4 regions of the Shinella sp. G-2 genome follow, and region 4 is predicted to be linked to each of the others. Evidence: predicted binding sites of a transcription regulator. Region 4 holds the regulator's gene; each other region holds the start of a gene.
The links. Region 4 encodes PhoB, which activates phosphate uptake and scavenging genes when phosphate is short. Its sites were predicted from a motif close to TGTCATNNANCTGTCAT; they were not measured.

Region 1 (2,944 bases), on a different contig from region 4:
CCGTCCTCAATCTGAGGGGGCGGGATGACGGTTCGGCCTGGTACCGGGACGAAGCCGCCGCCGCAAAACGGCTCGGCCTGACCCTGATCGATTTTCCGCTGAATGCCGGCCGGCGCCTCGACGCGAAGACGGCGGCGGACCTTGTCGCGGTCCTGCGCGATGCGCCGCGCCCGATCCTCATCCATTGCCGCTCGGGCGCGGACCGGACCGGACTTGCCTCGGTCGTCTATCTCGCCCGCATCGCGCATGAAAACGAGGAAACGGCCGAACGCCAGCTCTCCATCCGCTACGGCCATTTCGCCGTGCCCTTCTTCTCCCCCGCCTATGCCATGGACGAAAGATGGGAGGACATGGAAGCGACGGACCGTTCCGCCGGTTGAACGTTCCCCGTCTGCAGGGGCGGACGCTGAATGCCGCCACGAGAGCATGTCAGGTTCAGATTGAACCAGACATGCTCTGTTTGTCTTTTCGGGAAAACCGGTTCCCACCTTTCCCTGACGAACTCCAGCGTCGCCCTTTCACAATGCCCGGCCTGCACAGGCAGGGTGGGTCTTGGCATCGGCGTCCGCGCCTCTATGTGATGGGAATGCAGCGGCTCTTCCACGATCCTGGCCGATCTGGAAGCGGACGGGGCGGGTGACGAGATCGGCGCGTTCAGGACGTTTCCATGGTTCTCGAGACGGGGACCGCAGGAGCGTTGCGGGCCGCCGCCAATGGAACAAAAATTCCATGACTCTAATATTGTGGATTACACATTCCATTTTCGCTTGCGTTTTCGCTAAAGTGCGCTTTAAGTAAGATTGCTTTCGTCGCGAAAGCATAATGCGTTCGATCGAGGAGGATTGGCGCATAGGAGGATCGTCTTCTTCATATCGAAACGGGAGGAAACACCATGACACGCCTGAACAGGACCCTTGTGGCCACATCCGCGATTTCGCTCTTGCTCGCCTCCAGCGCCCTTGCGGCGACGGAGCTGCCCTGGTGGCACGCCATGACGGGCGCGAACAATGAAGCTGTCGAACAGCTCGCCAAGGAATTCAACGAAAGCCAGACGGAGTACAAGGTCGTGCCCGTCTTCAAGGGCACCTATCCCGAGGCGCTGAACGCCGGCATCGCGGCCTTCCGGGCCAAGCAGGCACCGGCCATCCTCCAGGTCTTCGACGCCGGCAGCGGCGTGATGCTGGGCGCCGAGGGCGCTGTCGTGCCGGTGGCCGAGGTGCTGCAGAAGGGTGGCTACGAGTTCAAGAAGGACCAGTACCTGCCGGGCATCGTGTCCTATTATTCCAAGCCCGACGGCACGATGCTGTCGTTCCCCTTCAACTCCTCGTCGCCGATCCTCTATTACAACAAGGACGTCTTCGCCAAGGCCGGCCTCGATGCGGAAAAGCCGCCGGCAACCTGGCCCGAGGTCTTCGAGGCCGCCAAAAAGATCAAGGCGAGCGGCGCGTCCGACTGCGGCTTCACCTCGACCTGGCTGACCTGGATCCAGACCGAGAACTTCTCCGCCTGGAACAACGTGCCCTATGGGACGAACGAGAATGGCCTGGCGGGCCTCGATGTGGAGCTGAAGATCGATGCGCCGATCTTCGTCGATCATTTCCAGGCGATCGCCGATCTCAGCAAGGACGGCACGTTCCGCTACGGCGGGCGCACCTCCGAAGCCAAGCAGCTCTTCATGTCCGGCGAATGCGCGATCCTCACCGAATCCTCTGGCGGTCTCGGCGATATCGTGAAGTCCGGCGTCAACTACGGCGTCGGCCAGCTGCCCTATTATGAAGGCCATGGCCCGCAGAACACGATTCCGGGCGGCGCCAGCCTCTGGGTCTTCGCGGGCAAGAGCGATGCGGAATACAAGGGCATCGCCGAGTTCTTCAACTTCCTCTCCAAGACGGAAATCCAGGTCCGCCTGCATGAGGTTTCCGGCTACATGCCCGTGACGATGGCCGCCTATGAGGCGACCAAGGCATCGGGCTTCTACGAGAAGAACCCCGGCCGCGAGACCCCCATCAAGCAGATGCTCGGCAAGGCGCCGACGGAAAACTCCAAGGGTGTGCGCCTCGTGAACCTGCCGCAGGTACGCGATATCCTCAACGAGGAGTTTGAAGCCATGCTCGCCGGCAAGAAGGATGCCAAGGCCGCCCTGACGGAGGGTGTGCAGAAGGCCAACGCCGCCATCGCCGCCGCGGTCGGCCAGTAATCCCCTGAACCACCGCGCCCGCGCCGCCTGGCGGTGCGGGCCTGTCTTCTACGGAAGGGGAGCCTCATGCAGTCTGTCGTCTTTCCCAACAAGGTCCTGCCGTATCTGCTGCTCGCGCCGCAGATCGTCCTGACCGTTGTCTTCTTCTTCTGGCCGGCCAGCCAGGCGCTCTACCAGTCGGTGCTGCGCGAGGATCCGTTCGGCCTGAAATCCGCCTTCGTGGGCTTTGCCAATTTCCGCGCCATCCTCGCCAATCCGGATTACCTGCATTCGCTGCAGGTCACCGTCGTCTTCTCGCTGTCGACCGCGCTCCTGTCGATGGGGGCGGCGCTGCTGCTCGCCACCTCCGCCGAGCGCGTCATCCGCGGACGCAACATCTATCGCACGCTGCTGATCTGGCCCTATGCCGTCGCGCCGGCCATTGCCGGCATGCTGTGGCTCTTCATGTTCAATCCGGCCATGGGCACCTTCGCCTATATCCTGCGCCGCAACGGCTTCATGTGGGACCCATTGCTCAACGGCAATCAGGCGATGGTCCTCGTCATCGTCGCGGCCGCCTGGAAGCAGATCAGCTACAATTTCCTCTTCTTCGTCGCCGGCCTGCAGGCGATCCCCAAATCGCTGATCGAGGCGGCGGCCATCGATGGCGCGCGCGGGCCCAAACGCTTCTGGACCATCGTCTTCCCGCTGCTGGCCCCGACAACCTTCTTCCTGCTCGTCGTCAACACGGTCTACGCCTTCTTCGAT
Region 2 (2,944 bases), on a different contig from region 4:
AAACCGAGGCCTATAACGACCTTCTCCTCGTCGCCGCGCCCATTCCCGAGGGCGGCCAGCACCGGCTTGCCGGGCGCATCGAGAAGCGGGACGGCGACCGCGTGATGGTGCGCACCTTCATCCGCGCCGATCTCTTCGCCTCGCGGGACGACACGGTCGCCTCGACCTTCCGCAAGGCAAGGCAGATCGCCGACCAGCACGGCGCGTCGCTCTTCGCCGATGGCGTCGACAGCCGTCAGGTCTGAGCGGAACCGCATCCCCCGAAAATAATCATACGAAGGCGCTGGAGAACCGGCGCATTTGCCTGTATCCGCAGGAAACGACTTGTTGCGACTCTTTCGATGCGTTTAGCTTCGGGGGTGTCGAGGAAACTGCGGACCGCTCATGGGTACTGAAAATCTGATCCTGCTTCTCATCGAGGCCGGGTTCTATTTCGTCTTCATGGTGGGCATCCTGCATCTGCGCCACCAGATCGGCATCGGCGTTTTCGTCGCCGCGCTCGGCGTCATGCACTTCCTCGAGACCTATCTCGCGGCGGTCTTCTATATCGAATTGCCCTTCGGCGTCATCTCGCCCGGCTCCTCGGTGCTCTTTTCCGGCAAGCTGATGATGATCCTGCTTCTCTATGTGAAGGAGGACGCCGCCGTCGTGCGCGCGCCGATCTACGGCCTGCTCGCCGGCAATTTCCTGACGGTGGGTCTCAGCCTCCTGCTGCGCCACCACCAGACCATCGGCGCGGTGCCGGGCCGCATCGCCGACCTTGCCTTCATCGACGAGATGGGCTGGCTGATGCTGTGGGGCACCATGCTGCTCTATGTCGATTCGCTCGCCATCATCCTGCTCTACGAGCGGCTTGGCCGCGTGTTCCGGAAGAACACGGCGATGCGCTTCTTCGTTTCCGGCGTCGCGGTGCTGACCTTCGACCAGATCGGCTTTTATTCGGCGCTGCATTTCCTCAACGATGCGCCGGTGGAAGTCTTCTGGGGCGGCTGGGTCGCCAAGATGATGGCGGCCTGCGCCTATGCGGTGCTGATCACCGTCTATCTCTATTATTCGCGCATTTCGGCGATCCCCGTTTCGCCTCGGCCAATCGCCGATATCTTCGCCGATCTTACCTTCCGCGAGCGCTACGAGGACCTGCTCGATCGCTCGGGCCGCGATGCGCTGACCGGCGTCTACGACCGCAGCCGCCTGGAATTCGAGGCGCCGCGCATGCTCTCGGCCATGCTCGTCGCGGGCAAGCCCCTCGGCCTGATGATCATCGACGCCGACCACTTCAAGGACGTCAACGACCGCTTCGGGCACCTGGCGGGCGATGGCGTGCTGAAGGAGGCCGCGACCTGCCTGCAACGGGCGCTGCGGGGCGGCGACCGGCTCTTCCGTTTCGGCGGCGAGGAGTTCGTGGTGCTCTGCGAGGATGTCGCCCCGGCGGCCGGCGCCGAGCGCGCCGAAATGCTGCGCCAGCGGGTCGAAGCGGAAATCCGCCGGCCGGACGGCATGCCCGTCACGGTCAGCATCGGCGTCGCCAACAGCTATCATGACGGCACGACGCTGAACGCGCTGCTTTCGGCTGCCGACGCCCGGCTCTACGCCGCCAAGAATGCCGGCCGCAACCAGGTGGTTTCGGCGTAACACCCCTCGGCATTCCGCCCGCCGCGACCTGTCACAAAAGGGTCATGTGCGCTTCTTATACGATGGGCCGGAAGTTCCGCGACGCGCCGCTTCTGCACGTCCGCCGCGGGGCACAACCCTCACTTTGACGGATCCCGGCCATGCTCGACGACAATCACCTCAGCCGCATCAAGGCGGAAATCGCCGACAGTTTCGACGAAGAGCTGGAAATGCAGATCGAGGAGGAGCGGCTGGACGAGCTCGTCGCCGAGGGCATGTCCGGCCCGGCGCCGCAGACGCTGGAGCGCCGCGTCTATTTCCGCGAGCTGTTCCGCCTGCAGCATGAGCTGGTGAAGCTGCAGGACTGGGTGCAGCACAAGAAGCTGAAGGTCGTCGTCCTGTTCGAGGGGCGCGATTCGGCCGGCAAGGGCGGCGCCATCAAGCGCGTGACCCAGCGTCTCAATCCGCGCATCTGCCGCGTCGTTGCGCTGCCCGCGCCGACCGAGCGCGAGCGCAATCAATGGTACTTCCAGCGCTATGTGCCGCACCTGCCGTCCGCCGGCGAAATGGTGCTGTTCGACCGCTCCTGGTACAACCGTGCCGGCGTCGAGCGCGTCATGGGCTTCTGTTCATCGGACGAGCTGGAGGAATTCTTCCGCTCGGTGCCGGAATTCGAGCGCATGCTGGTTCGCTCCGGCATCATCCTCATCAAATACTGGTTCTCGATCACCGACGAGGAGCAGGAATTCCGTTTCCGCATGCGCATCCATGATCCGCTGAAGCAGTGGAAGCTTTCGCCCATGGATCTCGAAAGCCGCGTCCACTGGGAAGACTACACCAAGGCGAAGGAAGAGATGCTGGCGCGCACGCATATTCCCGAAGCGCCCTGGTGGATCGTCGAGGCCGTAGACAAGAAGAAGGCGCGCCTCAACTGCATCGCCCATCTTCTTTCGCAGGTGCCCTACGAGGACGTGCCGAAGACGCAGATCGACCTGCCGGAGCGCGTGCGCCACGACGACTATGTTCGCCACGAGCCGCCGGATGAAATGTACGTCCCGGAAGCCTACTGAGACCGGCGCAGGCCCTTGAACCTCCTCGACCAGACGCAACGGGCGGTAACGCCGGGGCTCGTCGGCGCCTATCGCTGCACGCCCGGCGGGCCGGTCCTGCCGCTCGCCCCGCAGGAGATCGAGACGGCGCTTGCGGCCGGCGAGGGCTGGGTGTGGCTGCATGTCGATCTCGTCGACCAGCGCATACAGGGCTGGCTGCCGGGACGGTGCGCCCTGCCGGCGGCAGCACGCGCGATCCTGGAGGGCCATGACGAAAGCCTGGT
Region 3 (2,944 bases), on a different contig from region 4:
CGAACAGCCCTATACCGCCGTGCCGGGCTCGCTGCTGCCGCCCGCCGATCTCGAGGCCGAACGCAAGGCCATCGAAGACAAGCTGGAGCGCAAGGTCGACGATTTCGAATTCGCATCCTACCTGATGTATCCGAAGGTCTTCACCGATTATGCGCTCGCCGTCGACACCTACGGTCCCGTCAGCGTGCTGCCGACGCCGGCCTATTTCTACGGCCTTGCACCGGGCGAGGAACTGCAGCCGGAAATCGAGCGCGGCAAGTCGCTCGTCATCCTGCACCAGGCGAGCAGCGAACCGGACCAGCAGGGCATGGTGAAAGTGTTCTTCGAGCTCAACGGCCAGTCGCGCCTCATCAAGGTGCCGGATCGCAACCGCGCCGCCACCTCGGCCGTCCGCCGCAAGGCGGACAACGGCAACGTCGCCCATCTCGGCGCGCCGATGCCGGGCGTCATCTCGACGGTTGCCGTTGCCGCCGGCCAGCCGGTCAAGGCCGGCGACGTGCTGCTCTCCATCGAGGCCATGAAGATGGAAACCGCGCTGCATGCCGAAAGGGACGGCATGATCTCGGAAGTGCTCGTCCGGGCCGGCGACCAGATCGACGCCAAGGACCTGCTGATCGTCTACGGCGCCTGACCGGCACCGCAAATCACGGTCATGCCCGCGCCGGTTTCGGGCATGACGGCAGCGCCTGACGATCCAGTTTTACCAAGCGCCCCGGGATGGCGTTAACGCCATCCCCTTTTCGCCCTTGCTTTCCGGCAAGGGCGGACGCAAAACGCGGCGGATTGTTCAACGAAACGCAGGCTTCCATGAGCTTCGTCATCCGCACCGCCGCCCCCGGCGACATCGCCGCCTTCACCGAGATCTACCGCGAGTCCGTGTTGAACGGCGTGGCAAGCTACGAGATCGACCCGCCCTCGCTCGACGAGATGCAGGCGCGTTTTGTGGCGATCACGGGCAAAGGCTATCCCTATATCGTCGCCATCGAGCAGACCGGCCTCATCCTCGGCTATGCCTATGCCTCGGCCTTCCGGACCCGCCCGGCCTATCGCTGGCTCGTCGAGGATTCGGTCTATCTGGCGCCGGAAGCGCGCGGCAAGGGTGTCGGCAAGGCGCTGCTCGCGGAACTCATTCGCCGCTGCACGGAGCTTGGTTTTCGCCAGATGGTCGCCGTCATCGGCGGCGCGCATCCCGCCTCCATCGCCGTCCACAGCGCTGCCGGCTTCGCGCATTCGGGCCGCATGACGGCGACCGGCTTCAAGCACGGCCGCTGGCTCGATACCGTCTTCATGCAGCGCCCGCTCGGCGATGGAGCCGAGACGGAGCCATCGGCGGCGGATTATCCGGGAACGATGGGGTAAATCGGAAAAGGCGGGCGTGCCGGCGTCGACCGCCCGGGAGACGGGTCACGTCTCGACGAGACGCAGCACCTTGTCGAAGACCTTCAGAACCTGGTTCAGTTCGTGCCCGCGCTTCAGGATGGTGCCGTGCTGGTTGATGACGCTGTAGGCGCCCTGCTTGGCCGCGAGCTTCGGGTTTTTCTCGACGCGGTAGAGCGGCATTTCGCCGGATCGTTTGAAGATCGAGAAGACGGCCTTGTCACGCATATGGTCGATGGCATAGTCGCGCCACTCGCCCTCGCCGACCATGCGGCCATAGACCCAGAGAATCGCGTCGAGCTCCCGCCGATGGAAGGTAACCGGCAGCGGATCCTTGCTGCTGCGGTATTCCTTGAGGTCGACCACGACATTGGACGCCTGCAAATCCGGCTGATCTGTCATCGAATCTCCGCACCTTTTCTGTGACGGCACGGTGACAGTGTGCCTGACCGATGCCGAAAAGCAAGGCGGATGGGTCGGGCCGGGCAATTTTGCAAAAATCCGCCCCGCCGCATTTCAGACAAACAGACGCCCAATTTTGAGGAGACAGTCCGCCAGTCGCCGCTCCTACCGGCCTTCTGCCTTGTGCGGGAAGACGGTTCGTTAGGGCCAGCGTCTGTCGAAGTTGCCCTGTATTCCGTTGCCGGCAGCTTCGTCTCGGTCCGGTCCGTCTATCTTCGAACCCTCAAGCCCCAGCCCCTCGAAGAAGCCGGACCGGACCTCCCCGAAGCGCAGGCGCTTCGGTGTTCTGCGGGCTCGTTCTCACAAATCGCTGCACGGTTCGGCCCTGCGCCAGGCGCTTACCGGTATGGCGTGTCTACCGGGATGCCTTGTCGCCGGTCAGCACCGTTGCTCCCAGGATCGCGCCCGGCGTGTCGGCCGTCTTCATGCGCTGGAGCAGCACGGCGCAGCCGCCGGCCTTCTTTTTCTTCTTCAGCATGTCGGCGGGCAGCACGAGGTTCGTCTCCTTGCCCTCCCACATGCCGATCGTTTCCATATCGGTCACGGCATGCCAGTAGTTCACCGTCTTGCCGCGGTTCTCGCCCTTGTCGATGTCGATAGTGCGTTCGCGCTCGAAATAGGCGATGACGATATTGGCCTTGCCCTCGCCCGCCCCGACGCGGATGCGCAACTCGTCGTTCTGCACCGCCACATCGACCGGCACTTCCAACCCCTTGCCCTCGTCGGGCATGGCGGCGATGCGGTCGCGGATGCCGGAAATGTCGGCGCCGTTGATATGCTCCCGGCCGTTCAGCACGGCCTGGGGCGTATAGACGCCGTTGCGGCCGAACATGCGGGCATAGGCATATTGCCGGTCGGTATTGTCCTTGGAGGCGAGCGTGTCCGCCCAGCCGAGATAGTTCCAGTAGTCGACATGATAGGAGAGCGCGACGACCTTGCCCTCGCGGGCCAGCGTCTCAAGGGCCTTGTCGGCCGGCGGACAGGAGGAGCAGCCCTGGCTGGTGAAGAGTTCGACGACACCCTTGGGCTTTATCGCTTCCTGCGCGTGAGCGGCGCCGGCTCCCAGCGTCAGCAGGATCGCCAGACATTCCGATATGTACGGTCT
Region 4 (2,944 bases):
GCAAGTTGGGGAAAACTTAGAAATCGATTCGCGCCGATTCCCCCGACTCTTGTCACAGAGTCCACCGGTCTCTAGGTTAAAGACCAATTACTAGACTGCATGCGGCGGAACTAGTCACCAAAAGAGTTGAGGCGTTCAGGTTCCGGATTCATCCGGGACGCGACGAGGGATTCCCGCATCGAACGCCGAGCGGAGACGAAAGCATGAACTGGACAGACGAGCGCGTCGAGAAACTCAAGAAGCTCTGGAGCGAGGGCCTCAGCGCAAGCCAGATCGCGGCACAGCTTGGCGGCGTCAGCCGCAATGCCGTCATCGGCAAGGTGCACCGGCTGAACCTGCCGGGCCGCGCCAAGGCCGGCGGCACGCAGACCGCCGCCCGCCCGAAGCGCCCGGCGGCGGCCGCCGCGCCGCGCCCGTCGAACTTCACGGCCCGCCCGGCTGCCCCGCGCGCCGTCGCCCGCCCCACCGGCAACGCGCTGCCGAAGGAAGACATGGACGCCGATTTCGACGTGCAGAGCGAACGGCTTCCGGTTCCGGCCAATGGCAACGGCACCGTCGTGCCGATGTCGCGCAAGCTGGAACTGACGCAGCTGACCGAGCGCACCTGCAAGTGGCCGATCGGCGACCCGCTGAACGACGACTTCCATTTCTGCGGCAACGAGTCCCCGGACAATTCGCCCTACTGCACCTATCACCAGCGCCTCGCCTACCAGCCGTCCGCCGAGCGGCGCCGGATGCGCTGATCAGTCATCGATAGCAAGATGCAATACGGGCCCGAAAGGGCCCGTTTTCGTTTGGGGACAAGGCCGGGGAACGGAACCCCCAAGACGCAAACAGGCCCCGCAGGGCCCATTTCCGTCCTTGGGAGGAATTTCGTCCGCTCAGGTTTCCAGCGAGTAGCCCGCACCGCGAACCGTGCGGATGACATCCTGCATGTTGGCGAAATTGAGCGCCTTGCGCAGGCGCCCGACATGGACGTCGACCGTGCGTTCGTCGACATAGATGTCATGGCCCCAGACGCCGTCCAGAAGCTGCGAGCGCGAGAAAACGCGGCCCGGCGAGGTCATCAGGAACTCCAGCAGGCGGAATTCCGTCGGGCCGAGGCGTACTTCGCGGGTGCGGCGGTGGACGCGGTGCGTCTCGCGGTCGAGTTCGATATCGCCGCAGCGCAGCACCGTCGAGACGACCTCGGGCTTGGCGCGGCGCAGCATGGCGCGCACGCGGGCGACCAGTTCCGGCGTCGAGAAGGGCTTGACGACATAGTCGTCCGCGCCGGTGGCAAGACCGCGCACGCGCTCGCTCTCCTCGCCGCGCGCCGTCAGCATGATGATCGGCAGGCGCTCGGTTTCCGGGCGCTGGCGCAGGCGCCGGCACAGTTCGATACCGGAGACGCCGGGCAGCATCCAGTCGAGGATGAGCAGATCGGGCATGCGCTCCTGCAGGCGCATCTCGGCTTCGTCACCGGAGAGGATCGTATCGACCTCGAAGCCTTCCGCCTCGAGATTGTAGCGCAGGAGGACGCTGAGCGCCTCCTCGTCTTCCACGACGGCTATTCTGGGCACCATGGAGTTTGAACCCTGCTTCTCTTTTACTCGGTGACGTCGGCGGCGACCACGGAGGTCGACGTGTCGTCCTTCGGGCGCTCGCCTTCCGGCTGGGAGCCGGTCGCCATGTAGTAGATGGTCTCGGCGATGTTGGTCGCGTGGTCACCGATGCGCTCGATGTTCTTGGCGCAGAACAGGAGATGGGTGCAGGGCGTGATGTTGCGCGGGTCTTCCATCATGTAGGTCAGGAGTTCGCGGAACAGCGAGGTGTAGATGGCGTCGATCTCGTCGTCGCGCTCGCGGATGGCCTTGGCCTTGTCCACCGAGCGGGTGGCGTAGACATCGAGCACTTCCTTCAACTGCATCAGCGCCAGTTCGGCCAGGTGCTCCAGGCCGCGGGCGAGCTTGCGGGGCATGCCCGAGCTCTGCACGGCGATGACGCGCTTGGCCGTGTTCTTGCCGAGGTCGCCGACACGCTCCAGTTCGGCGGCGATGCGGATCGCGCCCATGATCTCGCGCAGGTCCGCCGCCATCGGCTGGCGCTTGGCGATGGTGACGACCGCCTTGTCGTTGATCTGGCGCTCGGCAGTGTCGAGGATGACGTCCTCGGAAATGACCTTCTGGGCAAGGGCCGCGTCCGTCGTGACGAGGGCGCGCACGGAATCGGCCACCATCTGCTCGGCGGTGCCGCCCATTTCGGAGATGCGGCGGGAGAGGTACTTCAGTTCTTCGTCGTAGATCGAGACAATATGGGTCGATGACATGGTTCTGTCCTTAATGCACTCGGTTTCAGGGATGCCTGGCGACGGAAGCGTCAGCCGAAGCGGCCCATGATGTAGTCCTGGGTGCGCTGGTCATCCGGGTTGGTGAACATCTTGTCGGTGTCGTTCTCCTCGACGAGGTTGCCGAGATGGAACATGGCGGTGCGCTGCGAGACGCGGGCTGCCTGCTGCATGGAGTGCGTCACGATGACGATGGTGAAGTTGGCGCGCAGCTCGTGGATCAGTTCCTCAACCTTGGCGGTCGCGATGGGATCGAGCGCCGAGCAGGGCTCGTCCATCAGGATGACTTCCGGGCTGACGGCGACGGCGCGGGCGATGCACAGGCGCTGCTGCTGGCCACCGGAAAGGCCGGTGCCGCCTTCCTGCAGGCGATCCTTCACCTCGTTCCACAGGCCGGCCTTCTGCAGGCTCGACTCGACGATGCCGTCCATGTCGGCCTTCGTCCTGGCAAGGCCATGGATGCGCGGACCGTAGGCGACGTTTTCGTAGATCGACTTCGGGAACGGATTCGGCTTCTGGAAGACCATGCCGACGCGGGCGCGCAGTTCGACGACGTCGATCGACGGATCGTAGATATCGTCGCTGTCGAGCGTGATGCGGCCGGTGACGCGGCAGCCG

Region 1: ugpB (sn-glycerol-3-phosphate ABC transporter substrate-binding protein UgpB) is a predicted target of PhoB. The motif match lies at 719-735, and genes of this name have one in related genera.
Region 2: ppk2 (polyphosphate kinase 2) is a predicted target of PhoB. The motif match lies at 1,662-1,678, and genes of this name have one in related genera.
Region 3: V8U06_RS15455 (DUF2794 domain-containing protein) is a predicted target of PhoB. The motif match lies at 1,800-1,816, and genes of this name have one in related genera.

The regions. Positions count from the first base shown of each region.
Region 1 covers NZ_JBBEYH010000005.1:45,139-48,082, reverse strand. The annotation lists gene V8U06_RS10990 (dual specificity protein phosphatase family protein) at 1-380, shown strand, start outside; gene ugpB (sn-glycerol-3-phosphate ABC transporter substrate-binding protein UgpB) at 893-2,197, shown strand; gene ugpA (sn-glycerol-3-phosphate ABC transporter permease UgpA) at 2,264-2,944, shown strand, end outside.
Region 2 covers NZ_JBBEYH010000002.1:23,521-26,464, reverse strand. The annotation lists gene V8U06_RS03965 (HlyU family transcriptional regulator) at 1-245, shown strand, start outside; gene V8U06_RS03960 (diguanylate cyclase) at 385-1,632, shown strand; gene ppk2 (polyphosphate kinase 2) at 1,773-2,681, shown strand; gene V8U06_RS03950 (CorA family divalent cation transporter) at 2,697-2,944, shown strand, end outside.
Region 3 covers NZ_JBBEYH010000008.1:148,965-151,908, forward strand. The annotation lists gene pyc (pyruvate carboxylase) at 1-631, shown strand, start outside; gene V8U06_RS15450 (N-acetyltransferase family protein) at 808-1,359, shown strand; gene V8U06_RS15455 (DUF2794 domain-containing protein) at 1,405-1,779, opposite strand; gene V8U06_RS15460 (DUF1223 domain-containing protein) at 2,195-2,944, opposite strand, start outside.
Region 4 covers NZ_JBBEYH010000004.1:59,319-62,262, reverse strand. The annotation lists gene V8U06_RS09385 (GcrA family cell cycle regulator) at 204-743, shown strand; gene phoB (phosphate regulon transcriptional regulator PhoB) at 882-1,565, opposite strand; gene phoU (phosphate signaling complex protein PhoU) at 1,589-2,308, opposite strand; gene pstB (phosphate ABC transporter ATP-binding protein PstB) at 2,359-2,944, opposite strand, start outside.